Regions from separate parts of the Kitasatospora sp. NPDC048715 genome, predicted to be linked through region 2. Evidence: predicted binding sites of a transcription regulator. Region 2 holds the regulator's gene; the other holds the start of a gene.
What was found. Region 2 encodes HspR, which represses chaperone genes until heat shock. Its sites were predicted from a motif close to TTGAGNNNNNNNNNCTCAA; they were not measured.
Positions count from the first base shown of each region.

Region 1: lon (endopeptidase La) is a predicted target of HspR. The motif match lies at 1,722-1,740, and genes of this name have one in related genera.

Region 1 is NZ_JBICVH010000012.1:17,502-21,240, forward strand. Features, by position in the region: gene ACGFSC_RS22650 (response regulator transcription factor) at 1-230, opposite strand, end outside; gene ACGFSC_RS22655 (rhomboid-like protein) at 848-1,558, shown strand; gene lon (endopeptidase La) at 1,763-3,739, shown strand, end outside.
Region 2 is NZ_JBICVH010000001.1:180,188-183,926, reverse strand. Features, by position in the region: gene grpE (nucleotide exchange factor GrpE) at 1-600, shown strand, start outside; gene dnaJ (molecular chaperone DnaJ) at 747-1,913, shown strand; gene ACGFSC_RS00880 (heat shock protein transcriptional repressor HspR) at 1,921-2,451, shown strand; gene ACGFSC_RS00875 (helix-turn-helix domain-containing protein) at 2,629-3,618, shown strand; gene ACGFSC_RS00870 (hypothetical protein) at 3,704-3,739, opposite strand, start outside.

The sequences.
Region 1 (3,739 bases), on a different contig from region 2:
CCGTCGAAGCCGGGCAGCATGATGTCGAGGACCACCAGGTCCGGCTGCCAGGTGTGGAAGCCGTCGACCGCGCCGGGGCCGTCGTGGGCCACGGCGACCTTGAAGCCCTCGGCGCCCAGCCGGGCGGCGATCGACTCGGCGATCGTGGGCTCGTCCTCCACCACCAGGACTCTGCGCTGGCTGCTCACAGTGCCACCGGTGTTGTGGTTGTCCTGCTGAATTTCTGTCACGGTCACGCCACCGCCCCCAGGGCTGCGGGCCGGCCACCTGTGGGGATGGCGGGGCTCCGCTCGTAGTCTTGTTCCGTCGTGGACTGTGCCGGGTCCGCCGTCCCGTCGCGCGATCGGGAGCCGAGGACGGATGGTCGGCCGCCCACTTCTCCCGCGCACTTCGCAGCGTACGGACAGCGGATGCTTCCCGGCAGGTGGACCGGACGTTTCCGGCCCGTGGGCCGGCTGTCGGGCCGCCCTCGGACCCACTGCACGAGTGGGCACGGGCCGATACCTTACCCGGCGAATTTTCACTGCGTAACGGTACGTATGCAGTTCAGTTGACGCCAAGTCGCCGGTCAGAGGCCCTACTGCCGCGTTGCGGGGGAGAAGGTCTGGACCAATGTCGGGAATCCCGCCGTCCGCTACGGCGGTGTTCTTCACGGGCTTTTCCCAGGTGCCTCTCAGAACCTCGACGTACCGTGGCCACGACAACACCCGACCGGGCGGAACCCGCGGCGCGCGCCGGTACGTTGGGCCCGGGCGGGGAGCCGGTGGCTGCGGCGTGGAGCGGAGGCGGCATGGCGGGACTCGGACGGAGTGCCGACGGGTGCGGGGGTGCGGGAGCGCCCTACGGAATGCTCCGCCTCGGGCTGCGCACCGGCGTCCTCCAGTGGCTGTTGGAGCGGGTGCCGACACCCCGGAGCACGCCCTTCACGCTCGGGTACCTCGCCGTCGTGGGCGCCACCACGACCTTCGCCAAGCTCGCCGACCCGGAACTCGTCCAGCGGTTGCAGGAGGCCTCCAGCTCGGACGGGCACAACCTGCTCCAGCATCCTTTGCGTGCTCTTGTGCTGAGCGGATTCTGGGTGGCCGGCGAGGTGTGGATGCCCTACCTGTGGGGATTCGCCCTCACCCTCGCCCCGCTGGAGCGCCGGGTCGGTCCGGCCCGGGCGGCGGCGGTGTTCGCGGTCGGGCACGTCGCGGCCACGCTGCTCTCCCAGGGGGTGGTGATCATCGCGGTGGAGACCGGGCGGATGGCGCCCGAGGCGATGGACTACCTGGACATCGGGGTCAGTTACGGCGTGCTCGCCTGCCTGGGCGCGGTGGCCGGGCTGCTCTCCTGGCGCGGGCGGCTGCTCGCGCTGGGCGGTGCGGGGCTGATGATCGCCCAGCAGATCGCCACCGACAAGGACGTGATCACGGGGGTGGGGCACCCGGCCGCGGTGCTCACCGGGGTCGCGCTGTGGCGCTGGCTGCGCCGGGCGGAGCGGCGCCCGCCCCGGCCGCGTCCGGCCGTCGCGACGGCCGCCGGCGGTGCGCCCGCGCGGGTGTGGACGGCGCGTTGACGCCGCCGTCCGGCCGGGGCCGTCCGGGCCCCGGGGGCCTCCTGCCGGGATTCCCCGAGGTGCGCCCACCCCTCTCTTGACGGAGTCGGGCGCGGGCTTCCCGGCCCGATATGTGTTCGCTCACGGCGAACAGAGCGCCGGGAACATCCGGCGGCCGCCAAGCCTTAGTCAGGTCGACTCAAGTTCACTGACTGGGGAGAGATCATGGCATCGACGTCCACACCGCTCACCCTGCCCGTGCTGCCGCTCGACGACGAGGTCGTCCTGCCGGGCATGGTCGTGCCGCTGGACCTGAAGGACGCCGAGGTGCGCGCCGCGGTCGAGGCCGCCCGGGCCGCCGCCACCGGCACCGGCAAGCCGCAGGTCCTGCTGGTCCCGCGGGTGGACGGCTCGTACGCGGCGGCCGGCACCCTGGCCACCGTGGAGCAGGTCGGCCGGCTGGCGGACGGCGATCCGGCGGCGCTGGTGCGCGCCGTGAGCCGGGTCCGGATCGGGGCCGGCACCACCGGCCCCGGCGCCGCCCTCTGGGTGGAGACCACGCCGTTCCGGGAGTCCTCGGTGGGCACCCCGGTGGCCGGCCGGGCCGCCGAGCTGGTCAAGGAGTACAAGGCGCTGTCCACCCAGTGGCTGCGCAAGCGCGGCGCCTGGCAGATCGTCGACCGGGTGGCGCAGATCGAGGGCGTCGGCGAGCTCGCCGACAACATCGGCTACGCGCCCTTCGCCACCGCCGAGCAGAAGCTCAAGGTGCTGCTTGAGGCCGACCAGGTCGCCCGACTGGAGTATGCGCTCACCCTGCTGCGCGACCACCTCGCCGAGGAGGAGGTCAACGACACCATCCGCAAGGACGTCGAGGAGGGCGTGGCCAAGCAGCAGAAGGAGTTCCTGCTCCGCCGCCAGCTGGAGGCCGTCCGCAAGGAACTGGCCGAGCTGAACGGCGAGGCGGCCGACGAGGAGGGCGACTACCGCGCCCGGGTCGAGGCCGCCGACCTGCCCGAGAAGGTCCGCGAGGCCGCGCTCAAGGAGGTCGACAAGCTGGAGCGCTCCTCCGACCAGTCGCCCGAGGGCTCCTGGATCCGGACCTGGCTGGACACCGTCCTGGAACTGCCCTGGAGCGAGCGCACCGAGGACGAGTACGACATCGCCGGCGCCCGCGCGGTGCTGGACGCCGACCACACGGGCCTCGACGACGTGAAGGACCGCATCGTCGAGTACCTGGCCGTCCGCAAGCGCCGGGCCGACCAGGGGCTCGGGCCGGTCGGCGGCCCGCGGGAGGGGCAGCGCGGAGCGCTTCCCACGAGCGGTACCGGCGGGCGACGGGCGGGCGGCGCGGTGCTGGCCCTGGTCGGCCCGCCCGGCGTCGGCAAGACCTCGCTCGGCGAGTCGGTGGCCCGCGCCATGGGCCGCAGGTTCGTCCGGGTCGCGCTCGGCGGCGTCCGGGACGAGGCGGAGATCCGCGGCCACCGGCGCACCTACGTCGGCGCGCTGCCCGGCCGGCTGGTGCGGGCGATCAAGGAGGCCGGCTCGATGAACCCGGTCGTCCTGCTCGACGAGATCGACAAGGTCGGCTCCGACTACCGGGGCGACCCGGCCGCCGCCCTGCTGGAGGTGCTGGACCCGGCGCAGAACCACACCTTCCGGGACCACTACCTGGAGGTCGAGCTCGACCTCTCCGACGTCGTCTTCCTCGCCACCGCCAACGTGCTGGAGGCCATCCCCGAGCCGCTGCTCGACCGGATGGAGCTGGTCCGGCTGGACGGCTACACCGAGGACGAGAAGGTCGCCATCGCCCGCGACCACCTGCTCCCGCGCCAGCTGGAGAAGGCCGGTCTCGGCGGCGGGCAGGTCACCGTGGACGAGTCGGCGCTGCGCAGCCTCGCCGGGGAGTACACCCGGGAGGCGGGCGTGCGCACCCTGGAGCGCTCGATCGCCCGGGTGCTGCGCAGGATCGCCGCGCAGGCCGAACTGGGCGAGCGCGAGCTGCCCGCCCGGGTCGGCCCGCAGGACCTGCGCGCCCTGATCGGCCGACCGCACCACGTGCCGGAGTCCGCCCAGGAGCCGGCCGAGCGCCGCACCGCCGTCCCCGGCGTGGCCACCGGCCTCGCGGTGACCGGCGCCGGCGGCGACGTCCTCTACATCGAGGCCTCGCTGGCCGACGCCGAGACCGGCGGCACCGGGCTGACC
Region 2 (3,739 bases):
GGTAAGCCCGGCGACGACTCCGCCGCCGAAGAGGCCGTGATCAAGGCTGCCGAGGAGGCCGCCGCGGCCGGTACCGGGGAATCCGGTTCGGACGACCTCGCCACCGCCAAGCGCGAGCTCGCCGAGCGCACCGGTGACCTCCAGCGCCTCCAGGCCGAGTACCAGAACTACCGCAAGCGCGTCGAGCGCGACCGGCTGACCGTCCGCGAGATCGCCGTCTCCAACATCCTGGAGTCGCTGATCCCGGTCCTGGACGACATCGGCCGCGCCCGCGAGCACGGCGAGGTCACGGGCGGCTTCAAGTCCGTCGCCGAGTCGCTGGAGACGGTCGTCGCCAAGCTGGGCCTGCAGCAGTTCGGCAAGGAGGGCGAGCCCTTCGACCCGACCATGCACGAGGCGCTGATGCACAGCTACTCCTCGGACGTCACCGAGGACACCTGCGTGCAGATCCTCCAGCCCGGCTACCGCATCGGCGAGCGGATCATCCGCCCGGCGATGGTGGCCGTCGCGGAGCCCCAGCCCGGCAGCCAGGCGTCCTCCCCGGACGCCGAGCCGAAGTCCGCCGACGCGGACAAGTCCGACGGTGGCTCGGACAGCTGACAACCTGTGACAGCTGACAACCAGTGCGCTGCGGAGTCGTACGCCGGCCAGTACGGCGGCCGGCTCCGCAGCGCTCTGTCAGCAGCCGTTTGCTCACCGGCTGTTGACAGCACAGTGACGATGGACATCGGGAGGTGGCGGAAGCCATGAGTGGCAAGGACTTTGTCGAGAAGGACTACTACAAGGTCCTCGGCGTGCCCAAGGACGCCACCGCCACCGAGATCAAGAAGACCTACCGCAAGCTCGCGCGCGAGTTCCACCCCGACGCCAACAAGGGTGACTCCAAGGCCGAGGAGCGGTTCAAGGACATCTCCGAGGCGTACGACGTCCTCTCCGACGAGAAGCGCCGCAAGGAGTACGACGAGGCCCGCAGCCTCTTCGCCAACGGCGGCTTCCGGGCCGGCGGCGCCCCCGGCGGCAACGGCAGCTACAGCTTCGACTTCGGCGACCTCTTCAGCGGCAGCCAGGGCGGCGCCGGCCAGGCCGGCGGCGGCCTCGGCGACGTGTTCGGCGGCCTCTTCAACCGCGGCGGCACCCGGCAGGCCCAGCCCCGGCGCGGCGCCGACGTCGAGACCGAGGTGACGCTCTCCTTCGAGGAGGCGGTGGACGGCGCGACCGTCCCGCTGCGGATGACCAGCCAGGCCCCCTGCCGGGGCTGCAACGGCACCGGCGCCAAGTCCGGCACCACCCCGCGGGTCTGTCCGACCTGCGTCGGCGCGGGCACCGTCAGCCGCGGCCAGGGCGCCTTCGCCCTCTCCGAGCCGTGCAAGGACTGCCGCGGCCGGGGCATGATCGTCGACGACCCGTGCCCCGACTGCCACGGCAGCGGCCGGGCCAGCTCGGCCCGCACCATGCAGGTCCGGATCCCGGCCGGCGTCCAGGCCGACCAGCGCATCCGGCTCAAGGGCAAGGGCGCCCAGGGCGAGCGCGGCGGGCAGCCCGGCGACCTCTACGTGACCGTGCACGTCGACTCCCACCCGGTCTTCGGCCGCAAGGGCGACAACCTCACCGTCACCGTCCCGGTGGCCTTCCCCGAAGCCGCGCTCGGCGCCACCATCGAGGTGCCCACGCTGAACGGCCCGACCGTGAAGCTCAAGCTGCCCCCGGGCAGCGCCAACGGCCTCACCATGCGCGCCCGCGGCAAGGGCGCCACCCGCAAGGACGGCACCCGCGGCGACCTCCTCGTCACCGTCGAGGTCGTGGTGCCCCAGCACGTCACCGGCGACGCGCTGAACGCCCTTGAGCAGTACCGCGAGGCCACCGCCTCCGACGATCCGCGCGCCGCCCTGTTCCGGGCGGCGAAGGGAGCGTGACGACCAGATGTCCCCGATGAACCCGATCGACCCCGACACCCCGATCGGCCCCGGCCTCGGCGAGGGCCTGCCCGGCGCCGGCCCCCGCCGCACCCGCCGCGCCGCCGCGGCCCCGCCGACGTACGTCCTCACCGAGGACACCCCGGTGTACGTCATCTCCGTGGCCGCCGAACTGTCCGGTCTGCACCCGCAGACCCTGCGTCAGTACGACCGCCTCGGACTGGTCTGCCCCGACCGCACCGCCGGCCGCGGCCGCCGCTACTCCGCCCGCGACATCCAGCAGTTGCGCGAGGTCCAGCGGCTCTCCCAGGACGAGGGCATCAACCTGGCGGGCATCAAGCGGATCATCGAGCTGGAGAACCAGGTCACCGCCCTGCGGTCCCGGGTCGCGGAACTGGTCGACTCCCTGGAGGGCGCCGCCACCGCCCTCCAGCAGCGCGAGGCCGCCGTCCACGCGTCCTACCGGCGCGACCTCGTCCCGTACCAGCCCCCCACCCCGCAGTCCAGCGCCCTCGTCGTCTGGCGCCCCAAGCGCTGACCGAAGCACCCACCGGCCGCCGGCCCCTCCTCTCGGGGGGTGCCGGCGGCTGCCGTGCGGTGAGAGAGTGCGGTCGTATTCCCTCTCCGGGGGACTCACCAGATCTGGCATGCTAAAACTCGTTCAGCACCAGCGCTGATGGGACGCAGGTAGCACGGTAACGGCAAGGAGTCGCGAATGAGTGGACGAGAGCAGCCCCTTGCCGCCGGCTTGACCATCCTCTCGCCAGAAGCACGAGAGCTATATCTCGCCGTCATCCGAGGAGACGGCAAACTGCCGTTGGACTCCGACCTCGACCAGGATGATCCCGCGCGGGGCGAGCTGGTGAGGATCGGCCTTCTCATACCCGACAGTGATGATCCGAATGTTTTCGTGGCCGCCGACCCCGCGCAGCTCTCGACAAGCCTCAGCCATTCGTGGCAACGTCAGGCACTGGAACTCCTGTCACGCGCCGTATCGCTCCCCTCCGAACTGCAGGATCTGGCCCGGGAATTCCACACCCCGAAGCGGTCCGGAGGGTCCATAGAGCATGTTCGGGGGAAGGCGCTCATTCGGCAGCGGCTGGAGCAGTTCAGGGGTTCCGGATTCGAGGAGGCCCTGGCGCTCCAACCTGGCGGCCCCCGGCAGCCGGATCTTCTCGCCGGAATGATCGCATACGATCTGGAGACGCTCCGCAGCGGGACGAAGATGCGGACGATCTACCACGCCAGCACCCGATACCACCAGCCGACCAGGGATTACGTCGCCACACTCGCCCAAGCCGGCGGCCAGTACCGCACGCTTGACGAGCCCTATACGCGGCTCATAGTGATGGATCGGCGCGTGGCAGTGATCCCGATCGACGATGACATGAGCCTCGCGGCCTTCATCTACGACCCTGCCGTCGTCGACTATCTTGCCAATGAGGTCTTCGAGCAGTACTGGAGCCGGGCCCTGGAATTCGAGGGCGACCGCACGGTGCCGCAGCAGGTCGTGTCACGCCTGCGCCAGACGATCATTGACCAGATGCTCGAAGGAACCAATCACCGAGTTATCGCACGACGCCTTGGAATTAGCGAGCGGACACTGGCCAGACATATAGCCGAAATGCGAGACGACTACAAGGTCGACTCGCTATTCCAACTCGGATATGTCCTCGGCCGAAAGGCGCAGGAGACTTCCGACTGACTCGCCCAGCCGGCTTCAGGCGGGTCCGTCAATACTCTGGCACGCGGCCGTGCGATTACCCGGCCGTGCAGTCACCCGGCCGTACTCACTGCCAGGAGATGTCGTCTGCGACGCTCACGGA